3 regions of the Alteromonas sp. RKMC-009 genome follow, and region 1 is predicted to be linked to each of the others. Evidence: predicted binding sites of a transcription regulator. Region 1 holds the regulator's gene; each other region holds the start of a gene.
The links. Region 1 encodes LexA, which represses DNA repair genes until DNA is damaged. Its sites were predicted from a motif close to TACTGTATNNNNATACAGTA; they were not measured.
Positions count from the first base shown of each region.

Region 1 (4,269 bases):
GACCCTGTCGTATCAGGCTAGCCGCCTGTTAATTTTTATCTTTTTTTGTTATTTTTTCGTTAACAACGGTATAAGAATTAAACAGATTTCATCTTGTGTCTAGTCTTTCTGAAAAAATAAATGGCCGGGGTAGCCTCAGAAACAGGGTCAGAGCACTTCATTCTGATATTTCGAATGTTTCGTTCAGATCTTCGACACATCCGTATTTCAGGAACGCCGTATTATAGGTAAGTAAATCGTCCTCACACTTGTGACATCAACGTTATGAAAGGAATGTGTAATGAATAAATTTATCCCGGCAGTATTAGTTTCAGGTTTAATCAGTGCAGGCGCATTCGCGGCGCCTGTCAGCTACCAGATTGATCCTACTCACACCAGCGTTATCGCTTCATGGAATCACTTCGGATTCTCTAACCCGACAGCCGCTATCAACGGCGCTGAAGGCACCATCGTGTTTGACAAAGACGCGCCGGAAGACAGCAAAATCGATGTGTCTGTGAAAATTGATACCATTGATTCATTTGTTAAAAAGCTGAATGAAGAATTTGTCGGTGCTGACTGGTTCAATGCAGCGAAGTTTCCTTCTGCAACATTTACCAGTACAGATGTTGAAATGACAGGTGATAAGACGATGGAAGTGACCGGCGATCTGACGATCAAAGGTGTGACTAAGTCCGTCACTATGGATGTCACTCTGAATGGTTCAGGTGTACACCCGATGACTCAGAAAGAAGCGATTGGTTTTGATGCAATGACCACCATCAAGCGTTCTGACTTCGGTATTGATATGTACGTACCGAATGTAAGTGATGAAGTGACGTTGCACATCACCACAGAAGCACAAGCTAAATAAGTTTTCGCATCACCGTCCGGATGCCCGGCCCGCGCAAGCGGGCCTTTTTATTGGTAGCGATCTGTTAACTGCGGTAGTCTGGTTGTTTTTATTGTCAGGGATTGCTTCTATGTTGCGCCGCGCAGTTTTCTCCTCTTTTCTGTTATTTTTAACTCCCTCTGTTTTTGCCAAAGATCTTCCTTCCGGCGCTATTAACGCTCTGTTTGAAGAAGCGGTAAGTCATGACACAGTGCCGGGTATAACCATGGCGCTCGGTAACGATAAGGGCATGCTGATGGCTAAAGGCTACGGTTTTGCCGACGTTGAAAACCATGTACCTATGACGACAGATCACAAGGTGCGTATCGGCAGTGTCTCTAAACTCATCGCTACGGCCGGATTAATGCGTCTTGCGGAAGCGGGCAACATTGATCTGGATAAACCGGTCACTGAATACGTCAGCGCATGGCCAGCTGATAAACCGGTCATTACTCTGCGCCAGCTTACCTCACATACAGCAGGCATCAGGCACTACAAAGAAGGAGCCAATGAATTCCTTCTGAATGAAAGTTATCCGGATATCGACAGTGCACTGGCGATGTTTAAAGATGATCCACTGCTGTTTGCACCCGGCACAGATCACCGTTATTCAACGTTTGCCTGGACACTGGTCAGTGCCGCAATGGAAGGGGCTGACCCGTCCCGGGATTTCCGCGCCATCATTAACGAAGAAGTGTTTGCGCCGCTGAAACTGGACAACACGGTATTTGACGACCAATACACCATCATCGATCACCGGGCGAGACCTTACACCGTACACGAAGGTGAGCTGATTAATGCGCCACAAACGGATCACAGCTATAAATGGGCCGGCGGCGGTTTTATTTCTACGCCGTCAGATATTGTCCGGTTTGCTGTAGCCCATGTGGCAAGCGATTACCTGAAACCAGAGACTACCCGGGCCATGTTTACTCCTGCCAGGCTTAACAATGGTGAAACCGTGGGCTTCGGCATAGGCTGGAAAACCGGTTTTGGCGATTACAAACAACGTAAAGCGTATAAAGACAATGCCAGCGCGCTGGCTTTGATGGACGATATTCCTGATGCAGTGATGCACTCAGGTGGCAGTATGGGCGGCATTACAATGACCATTCTTTGCCGTGAACATAAAACAGCGGTTACTGTAGTAAAAAATGTCAGTGGTGAAGACGATGCTGATGTTTTTCTGCTGGCGCTGAAGACACTGCACTTTGCACATACCAGCCAATAGTAAAAAAAAGGGCGATGATGGTTCACATCATCGCCCTTCCAATTTTTCAGCGCTGTGGCCAGTGCGCACAATAGTTATTGCACCGCGCTTAGCGAAAAGCCTTACATCCAGTCAGCATTGCGGATAACACCTACAGCCAGACCTTCAATGTTGAATGGTTCAGCAGCAAGATCCACCTTGATGGTATCGAATTCTTCATTTTCTGCATGCAGCCATACTTCGCGGCCGCGTTTTTCCAGACGTTTTACCGTGACATCCTCATCAACCCTGGCAACAACAACCTGCCCATTGTGCACGTCAGTAGTACGGTGAACGGCAAGTAAATCACCATCCAGAATACCGATATCTTTCATACTCATACCGTTTACACGTAACAGGAAATCCGCACGGGGGTGGAACAGATCAGGGTCGACCTTGTAATGCATTTCCACATGTTCCTGCGCCAGAATAGGTTCACCTGCCGCAACACGGCCGATTAACGGTAAGCCTGCGTCTTCATCGTTTTCTGCTTCCAGCGGAATATTCAGCTTTATACCCCGTGAGGTACCCGCCAGAATTTCGATTACACCTTTACGGGCCAGCGCCTTTAAATGCTCTTCTGCTGCATTAGCTGATTTAAACCCTAATTGCTTCGCAATTTCCGCACGGGTGGGCGGCATGCCGGTTTCCAGCATGGTGGTTTTAATCAGTTCGAGAACTTCCGTTTGTCTTGGAGTAAGTGGACGCATAAACAGCCCTGTTTTTCTATACAGTTCCTGTGAGTATATACAGTTGCGCTGGTTTGACAAGGGCTGCCGGCGAAATTATTACGGTTATTTCGACGCGCACTCAATAAATCGGGCCAAAGCCGGGTTGCTGTTGTCCTGCTGCCATACCAGCACATATTCCACCACCGGCGCTCTGTTCAGCGGCAGCAGAACCACATCCGGCGGACACACCTGCTTCAGCGGTTCAGGCACAAGCGCAATCCCTACTTCACTGGCCACCAGCGACACGATGGTTTGCTGTAACTGGGTTTCTAACACCACACGGGGCACAAAGTTCGCTTCAGCACAGTACTGTTCAATGGTGTTACGCAGCTCCGGCGCCACATTGTGGGGCGTAACAATGAATTTTTCGTCAACTAAATCCTCTGCGCAGACTTTTTTTGCCCCGGCCAGCCGGTGGTGTTTATGAACAGCCAGACAGAGCGCTTCAGTGCGCAAAGACAGTATTTCCAGTCCCCGGGACGTCGCCGGCTTTAACATGATGGCGGCATCAAACTGCGCAGAAGTAACGCCATTAATTAACTCAAAGGGAATAACCTCCTGAATATGAAAGGACACAGCGGGATAACGGGACATAAACTGTCTGGCCAGTTCAGGCACAATGTTATAAGCCGCATGCATCATGAATCCCACAGACAAGCTTCCCGACTTTCCGGCACCGGTCGCTCTTGCCCGTTCCGCGGCTTTGCTGACCGATTGCAATATGGTTTTGCTGTCGCGGTAAAACTGCTTTCCTGCGGCAGTCAGACTCACGCCTTTCGGGTGACGACTGAACAATGCCGTACCCAGCTCTTCTTCCAGCAGTGCGATCTGGCGGCTGAGAGGTGGCTGAGTGATGTTTAGCCGCTGCGCAGCCCGACCCACATGACCGGTTTCAGCTACCGCAATAAAATATCTTAAGGGTTTTATATCCATGATGATTCAATATTTGTATCAGAATTAACTCAATTCTATATTGGATTGAATGATAAGACTAAAGGTAATCTGACCGCCGGTTCCCTGATCACCTGTCATTTCATGTTGTCTGTTTTCACGCTCATATTCCCCATATTTGCCCTCATATTCCTTGGCTGGTATTTACGCAAAAGGGATTTGCTGAACGACTCTGCCACTACACAACTCAATAAATTTGTTGTCTGGCTGGCGTTGCCTGCGCTGCTTTTTGACATCACAGCAACGTCTGCCATTGCGTCTCTCTGGCAACCGGGTTTTGTTTTGAGCTTCACCCTCGCCGTGTTTGTCATTTTTACGCTTACTGTCGCAGTACAAAGGAAACGTAATATGTCGCTATCAGAGAGTGCAATAGACGGGCTAAACACCAGTTACGCCAATACCGGATTTATGGGCTTTCCCTTGCTCATGGCGGTAGCAGGAAGCGAAACGCAGACGCCAGTGCTCAT
Region 1 is NZ_CP031010.1:4,844,040-4,848,308, forward strand. It holds gene DS731_RS21080 (YceI family protein) at 281-853, shown strand; gene DS731_RS21085 (serine hydrolase domain-containing protein) at 963-2,102, shown strand; gene lexA (transcriptional repressor LexA) at 2,204-2,830, opposite strand; gene DS731_RS21095 (LysR family transcriptional regulator) at 2,915-3,784, opposite strand; gene DS731_RS21100 (AEC family transporter) at 3,887-4,269, shown strand, end outside.

Region 2 (4,269 bases), 2.0 Mb from region 1:
CCAGAAAGTTGCCCTGTGGCACATCAATCCGGTAGATCCAGTTGTTACAGGCAGTGGTGAAAAATACAGCGGTTAACAAAATAGCGATTTGATACAACTTCATGCGTGAGCTTGTCCAGTTATGCTTTGATTATAGTGACAGGCATTACCTTTGCCGGCAAACCAGTGTCAGAATGCGGCTGTCGCAAAATAATGCGCGACAGCATGCTACCCAATCACCTATGACCAATCAACCGCTTATTAGTTCGATTCTGCACTTTCTAACAGTTCTCTGGCATTTGCCAGTGCTGATTCGGTTACCTTGTCACCGGCAAGCAACCGGGCCAGTTCGTCTATCCGGTCCTGCTTCGTTAATGGCAACATCTGTGTTTCTGTTGTACTGCCATCGCTGAACTTGGTCACAAACAACTGGTTATGGGCCTGTGCAGCAACCTGAGGTAAGTGCGTAACACACATAACCTGACTCACTTTACCCAGCCGGCGTAACAAACCACCCACAATGGCGGCGGTCGGGCCGCTGATCCCTGTATCGACCTCATCAAAAATCATGGTCGGTGTTGCGTGTTTGTCACTGGTCAGTACCTGAATGGCAAGCCCGATACGCGACAGCTCACCGCCCGACACCACTTTCTCCAGCTTGTCTGCCGGCTGACCGGGGTTAGTGGATACCAGGAAAGTCACATCATCCAGACCAGACGCCACAGGCGTTTTGTCTTCCTGATAATCAACGGCAATATCAATCACCGCATGAGGCATATTCATCTGACGGATTTGCCCCTGAATTGCTTCAGCCAGCTTAACCGAAGCGATCTGCCTTGAAGCTGAGAGTGCTTCACAGGCCTGACGGTAAGCGTCTTTTGCTTCAACGACCTCATGCTGTAAATCTTCCAGACGATTCTCATCCTGCTCCAGACCGGCAAATTCTGCCGCCAGTGCCTGATGATGCCCGAACAGTTCTTCAGGCATCACAGTATGCTTACGTGCCAGTTCCATGGCCTTGCTGTAACGGGATTCCACCTGTTGCAGCCGCAGAGGATCTATTTCAAGATCATCGCAATAGCTGCGTAATTCTCTGGCCGCTTCTTCTACCTGAATAGAGGCATCGTTCAGCAAGGCAATAATCGGTGTCAGGGCGCTGTCGTGCTCTTCCAGTTCAGACAGGCGGTCAAGACCATTTTGAATAATGGATAACGCATTACCCTCGTCATTCTCATACAGGTTATAAAAACTCGTTTGCGCCTGTTCCAGCAAGGTCTGTCCGTTACTCAACCTGCGGTGCTCAATTTCCAGTTCGGTAAATTCGCCGTCTTCAATGGCAAATTCATCCAGCTCCTGGACCTGGTAGGCCAGCAGTTGCTGACGGTCAGCACGCTGTTGCGCCTGTGTTTCCAGGTTTTTCAGTTCCGACTGCTTCTGTTTCCACAAGCGGTAGTTATCTGACACGGCGCTCAGCAACGCAGGATGCGCGGCATACTGATCCACCAGCTTTCGCTGATAATCGTCTTTCAAAAGCTGAAGGTGCGTGTTCTGGCCATGGATAGCAATGAGGTACTGGCCGAACTGTTTCAGTTGTTGCAGCGATACCGGTGTGCCGTTAATGAACGCTTTCGATCTGCCTTCGCGGGAAATGACACGGCGCACAAAACAGCTGTCGTCATCTTCATCCAGCAATTCCTGCTCATCCAGCCAGGCCAGCGCAGCTTTATGGCCTTTCAGATTAAAATGGGCAACGATTTCTGCTTTAGGCGCGTCTTTACGCACCGCGCCGGCATCGGCCCGCTCACCCAGACAAAGGCTGAGTGCGTCAATGGCAATAGACTTACCCGCACCGGTTTCACCGGTGATGGCCGTCATACCCGACTCAAGATTGACAGATAATTGCTTAACAACAGCGAAATTTTTGATCGACAGATTAACCAGCATGTGTTCACCGCAGTATGTTTATACAGTGTGTGTAAATATATACAGTATTCTGATTGTGTAAAGTAAAGTTTTTTCTACGTTAAAAAAAATCCGGGTAAATTGCTTTATTATAATTTTTATTAAAAACCTGCGCACAAGGCATTACAGGCTGGCAAACTCAAACAATGGAAGCAGGAAACGGATTACCGCAAACGTTCGCTGGCTGAGACGGCCATGTGGCGATATAAATCCCTGACCGGTGACAAGCTTCGTTTACGGGTTTATGACGCGCAGGTGGGTGAAGTCATGGCCCGGGTGGCAGTGTTGAATAAAATGGCCTCGTTAGGGATGTCCTTGAGCCAGATGGTCCGCTAAGTGAACTGGGGTTAAGGGGAAATCTGTCCTAGAAGATGATTTGATCAACAAGGCTAGGGTTGAAAACCCTAGCCTTGTTTCTCATTTGCACTCTGCTGTAGTGATTTTGGCTCAACCGGAGCAGTAATATTCAGTTTCAACTCAATTTCTTCAAGCGACAGCTGTTTGGTTTCCGGTACTTTTCGCCAAATGAAGATAAACCCGAGTAAACAAATAATGCCATAAATCAAAAAGCTCCCTTGTGCTTCAAAAGTATGATTAATCAATGGAAAAGTGTAAGTTAAAACAAACGAAGCAAACCAAAGAGTAAAAGTACCGATAGCCATAGCTACGCCACGAACCCGATTAGGAAAAAGCTCAGCTAGTAATACCCAGGTAACAGGTGCCAATGTCATCGCATATATTGCAATTGCACACAGTACCAGCAGCAGAACAGGCAAACCTAAAGTGCCTGTTTGATAAGCCAGTGCAATCAAGGCATAAATAATCGTCAAACCAATTGAACCGAATAACATGAGTTTACGTCGCCCTAGACGGTCAACTAAAGGTAAAGCGAGTAAAGTAAAAATTAAGTTCACAGAGCCGGTTGCTACAATGGATTTTAGTGTATCGTCAATATCAAATCCTGCGCTGGTAAAAATTTCCTGCGCGTAATTAAATACTACGTTGATGCCACACCATTGCTGAAATGCAGCCAGTACTATACCAATGATTAACACGGGTTTAAGTGATAGCAAATCCCCAAATCCACTGCCATGCCTTACTGACAAATTAGCCTTTAGTTCGGTTAGAACCTTACTTGTGTAGCTGCTACTACCAATTTTAGCCAACACTTCTCGCGCTTCAGTAAAGCGAGCTTTTTGCGTTAGCCAGCGTGGTGATTCAGGGATTAAAATGGCCAGAATTAAAAATAACATTGCCGGAACTAGCTCAGCCGCATTGCTTCGAAGAACTTGTAGCTATTCAATTTTATTTTTACGTTGTTATCGAATGTTGGAGCGTTTGTTACAATATTTAACACCGGTGCTCGACGAAAGAGAATGCTATATTTGCGCATTCATGATGGATTATTTTATTGTCATTAACCTGCAGCATATATAAAGCGGGCGCCTGCGTGTACCGGCAACGATTAACTGCATTTGATACATTTTTCCTTTGTTGTAAATCGCAGTTGCGCCACCTCGCCAGGTAAGGTAAACACCACATGGTAATACTTTACCGGCAACAACTGTTGTTCTCTGGCCTGAACCCAGCGTTTGGCACTCGCCCCTGACGCTTCGGAAAACGCCGGTTACGACAGGAGTTGTACGCAATCAGCCCGGTATGACAACTATCGCAACCCTACGGGAATTCAGGACGACATTGCCCTTTATTCAGGATAGAAGTGCAATACAAAATCAGAATAAAATTAGAGATGTGGGAGCGAGAATCTTACCACGGAGCGGTTTAGTCCATTGTCCATTCCCTGTCTTGTGAAAGGTTTATACATCCCCTACAAATTCCGCCAGACAAAGAAAAACTAAAAGATATTCTTAGAGTACCCGGGCAGTTGACCTTTCCCGCAAAGCTATTTTACTCACCCCAAAACCACCTTCACGGCCCCGAACACCACCACGCCGGTGAGAGTGGGTAATCCCATCGAGCGGGTTTTCGACCATACAAGCAGTGTTGCCAGCAGGCCTGCTACCGTTGCTGTCCAGGAGGGGATGGTGAGGTGTACCGGTACCAGCGAGCTGCCGAGCATGGCGGCTATCATTGCCGGGCCGGATACGGTGAGCCAGTCTGGCATATCGGGTGTTGTTTCATCATTTGCATGCTTAGCGAGTTTTTTGCGCATCCACAAATAAGGAAGCAGTCTGATTAAATAAGTGCCAACGGCAATACTTACCAGGGTCAGCCACATTTCCTGACTCATTTCTGGCTGTCTCCGGGTTGCATTGCCTTAATTGCATAAAACACGATGGCGCCGGCTAAGGCGGCAAGGGGAATGGC
Region 2 is NZ_CP031010.1:1,917,738-1,922,006, forward strand. It holds gene DS731_RS08460 (outer membrane protein assembly factor BamE) at 1-103, opposite strand, end outside; gene recN (DNA repair protein RecN) at 241-1,923, opposite strand; gene DS731_RS21935 (hypothetical protein) at 2,137-2,277, shown strand; gene DS731_RS08470 (MFS transporter) at 2,346-3,194, opposite strand; partial or broken gene DS731_RS22425 (transposase zinc-binding domain-containing protein) at 3,387-3,615, opposite strand; gene DS731_RS08480 (AzlD domain-containing protein) at 3,854-4,192, opposite strand; gene DS731_RS08485 (AzlC family ABC transporter permease) at 4,189-4,269, opposite strand, start outside.
Region 2: the regulator LexA is predicted to act here: its motif matches at 1,932-1,951, upstream of recN (DNA repair protein RecN).

Region 3 (4,269 bases), 1.4 Mb from region 1:
GACAAGAAACGCAGCGCCGGCTTTCTCATATTGGATCTCTGACAGCATATCTGCGACTGTGGTGATGAGAATATCAACGCCACCCACTCCCAGAAGTTTACCATCCCGGTACACAGGCCCCTGAACCACCGTCGAAACGCTTCCATCCTGTGAATCTGTCGCCGGAGGTGTGACATAGATCCCCCCTTTCTCTACAGCGGTCAAAAACCACGGGCGCTGATTTGCAAAGTAATTATCTTCCTCACCCACACGGCCCTGCTCATAAAAATACTCTCCGGTACCGGCAGTACCGAAAAAAGCAGACTTAATGTGCTTGTCATTACTGCTGATGGCGCTGAATGACGCAAAAATATCGTCAGCAGCCTCACCACTTAACGTACCGCCACGCTGCGAGTGTTGAGTAAAAAAGTCCGTGAAGAAAGGATTGTTCAGAAATGTAGAAGCGACACCTCCGTAGGTAGCAAAGAAACCTTTTACAGATTCCGCTTCACTGGTAACAAGAAAATGAAGATCCCGCTCGACGGTCTGCCTGGTTTTATCGCTAACAATATTGAGCAGGAAAATCGTTGCTACAATCAGTAACAATGCGATAGCACCGCCAACAATGAGCACAAATTTTTTCTGAAGTGAGAGTGATTTCATACGCGTTCCCGTGTTTGTGTTTCACCTTCCATATTCGGGAGTTGGTGAAATCTTTTTTATAAGTTTATATTTTTAACGGCAGTCATCTTCACTTCTACAGTAAATTGAACGATAAAAAAAGTGCATTCCTCGTCTTTTGGACAGTTCATTACCTACTGATTTTATTATTCTTTTTATTAGATAACACTAATAAAAAGAGTTAAACGGTCTACAGAGGCCTTCTTACAGGACGGTTCGCCTTTCAGGACATTGATTTTTTAAAACCCGGTTTTTTCACACAAAAAAAGAAGCCAGCTTTTCAGCTGGCTTCTCATTTGATTAACTGTCTATTGATTTGTCGTTTCATGCGCAGCCTTTCACAGGCTGCCGGACATAAATCTTACAATTTTTCTTCTGTTTCGCCTTCGGCTTCTTCAGGCTTCACTGTTTTTTGAGCCAGTAACTCTGCGCGCAGCTTGGTTTCGATGTCGTTAGCGATATCAGGGTTATCTTTCAGGAACGCCATTACGTTCGCTTTACCCTGACCAATACGGTCACCGTTGTAGCTATACCAGGCACCGGCTTTATCAACCAGCTTCTGCTTCACACCAAGGTCAATAAGTTCAGCTTCCTTACTGATACCCTCGCCGTAACGAATCATGAATTCCGCCTGCTTAAACGGTGGGGCAACTTTGTTCTTCACCACTTTCACACGGGTTTCGTTACCAACAACCTCATCACCTTCTTTCACCGCACCGATACGACGGATATCGAGACGCACAGAGGCATAGAATTTCAGCGCGTTACCACCGGTAGTGGTTTCAGGGTTACCGAACATAACACCAATCTTCATACGGATCTGGTTGATGAAGATACACAGCGTATTCGATTTCTTGATGTTAGCGGTAAGCTTACGCAGCGCCTGAGACATCAGACGTGCCTGAAGACCCACGTGAGAATCACCCATCTCACCTTCAATCTCGGCTTTCGGTGTTAATGCAGCTACCGAGTCAACAATTACTACGTCAACAGCGCCGGAACGAACAAGCATGTCACAAATTTCCAGCGCCTGCTCACCGGTATCAGGCTGAGAGACCAGCAGGTCATCAATGTTTACACCCAGCTTTCTTGCGTAAACAGGATCCAGTGCGTGTTCCGCATCAACGAATGCACAGGTTTTGCCTTTCTTTTGCGCTTCAGCGATAACTTGCAGTGTCAGAGTTGTTTTACCTGATGACTCAGGACCGTAGATTTCAACAACACGCCCGCAAGGTAAACCGCCTATTCCAAGTGCAATATCGATACTGAGTGAACCGGTAGAAATGGCTTCGATATCATGTGCCTGATTGTCACCCAGACGCATAATGGCACCTTTACCAAATTGCTTTTCAATTTGGCCAAGAGCGGCGGAAAGAGCTTTGTTTTTGTTGTCGTCCACGATATTATCCTCAAGATAATGACTGTCCGGTAGTTACCCTGTCGTATTACGCTGCCACTTTTACTTCTGTTATTTTTTAACTTCCGCAAAATATAATTCGGTCAGCGCTTCAGTAACTCACGAAACGTAATTCGAATGTTGAGTGCATTTTATACTGTATAAGCATACAGTCAAGTAAGATTTCACAATTAGTCTGTCAAATCCCGTTTTATTCAGCAACCAGTCGTTGGTACAGATAAGAAATTGCATGGGCGATGGCCTGTTCCCGCACCGCTAACCGGTCACCTGAAAATACGTGACGCTGCGTGTTCAGTTCACCGTCTATCATAAAGCCAAACCAAACTGTACCCACCGGCTTCTCCGCCGAACCACCACCAGGCCCTGCAATACCACTCACCGACACACCAACCTGCGCACCACTCTCCTGAACAACACCCCGCACCATTTCAGCTACGGTTTGTTCCGATACAGCTCCAAATTCTTCAAGCGTTTCAGCTTTCACCCCAGTAAGTGATTGCTTAGCCTCATTTGAATAAGTGACCCAGGATTGATTGAACCAGTCAGAACTACCGGAAACAGAAGTTAATACGTAAGCAATTCCACCACCGGTACAGGACTCAGCACAGGATACATGCCAGTTTCGCCGGCGAAGCACATCTCCGGTGGCAACCACCTGTTTAAGTAAGGCACTGTCTTGTGAAACAGTTGAAAAATCTGCGCTCATACGAATAATACTCACCAATGAATTAATTCCGTTGTACCATTTTACACATTTAGCAAACTGTAAAGACAGAAAGTTGGCCTGATGAAAGCTTTGTAGTGAAGTACGCTGATGGTAGGGGGAGCGTAACTGCATTTGAAACACGCCGAAAACCCATCCCTGGGGGCTCGACTGCCGCATCCATGCGGCAGACGGTTTCAAATGCAATTACGCCCCCCGACCGCGCGCCCTTCACAACTAGCAACATTGCGCCAGAATAAAAAAAGAGGTTTTCTTGGAATCACATACGCCGATGATGCGCCAGTATCTGGCCATAAAAGCACAACATCCTAATATTTTACTGTTTTACCGGATGGGGGACTTTTATGAACTCTTCTATGACGATGCCAAAAAGGCCGCACACCTGCTGGATATTTCATTAACAGCCAGAGGCAAATCCGGTGGTGAACCCATTCCCATGGCGGGAGTGCCTTATCACGCAGTGGAAGGTTACCTGGCGCGCCTGGTAAAAATGGGCGAGTCTGTGGCGATTTGTGAGCAGGTTGGCGATCCTGCCACCAGCAAAGGGCCGGTGGAACGTCAGGTTCAGCGTATTGTCACGCCGGGCACAGTGACCGATGAAGCACTATTAGAAGAGCGTCGTGATAACCTGCTTGCTGCAGTGTGCGGTCACAGCATGCAGTACGGCGTTGCCACCCTCGATATCAGCAGCGGACGTTTTCTGGTGGTTGAATGTGACAGTGATGAACAATTGCTGGCCGAATTGCAACGCCTTAATCCTGCGGAACTGCTTTATCCGGAAGGATTCGAAGGTTTACCTCTTATTGAAAAACGAAAAGGTTTACGTCGCCGTCCCGAATGGGAGTTTGATCCGCAAACGGCAACAGAGCAACTCAATCAGCAATTCGGCACCAAATCACTGGATGGATTCGGCATCAACGGCTTAGATAAAGCCACCGGTGCAGCCGGCTGTGTACTGCAATACGTTAAAGATACCCAACGTACCGCCCTGCCCCATATTCGCAGTATTCATCGTGAACAGCAGGAAACACGTATTCAGCTGGATGCCGCCACGCGAAGAAATCTGGAATTAACCGACAATTTATCAGGCAGTCAGGAAAATACTCTGTTCAGCGTGCTGGATTCTACCGCCACCCCCATGGGCAGCAGATTACTTCAACGCTATTTGCACGCCCCCATTACCGATCATTATGAACTCACCCGACGCCAGCAGGCCATCGGAAAACTGATTGAACAGGGTCATGAAGATATCGCCGATACATTAAAACGCATTGGTGACATAGAACGCATCATGGCGCGGTTAGCCCTGCGTTCGGCCCGTCCCAGGGATTTCTCCCGTTTACGCAATGCGTTTAACGAATTGCCCGGACTGCTCGACCAGTTATCCTCTCTTGAGGATTCGTTATGTGCGGATTTAGCCAAGGCTGTCAGCACCTACCCCGAATTACAAAGCCTGTTAAATCAGGCT
Region 3 is NZ_CP031010.1:1,355,496-1,359,764, reverse strand. It holds gene DS731_RS05855 (methyl-accepting chemotaxis protein) at 1-642, opposite strand, end outside; gene recA (recombinase RecA) at 1,022-2,059, opposite strand; gene DS731_RS05845 (CinA family protein) at 2,268-2,783, opposite strand; gene mutS (DNA mismatch repair protein MutS) at 3,073-4,269, shown strand, end outside.
Region 3: the regulator LexA is predicted to act here: its motif matches at 2,212-2,231, upstream of recA (recombinase RecA).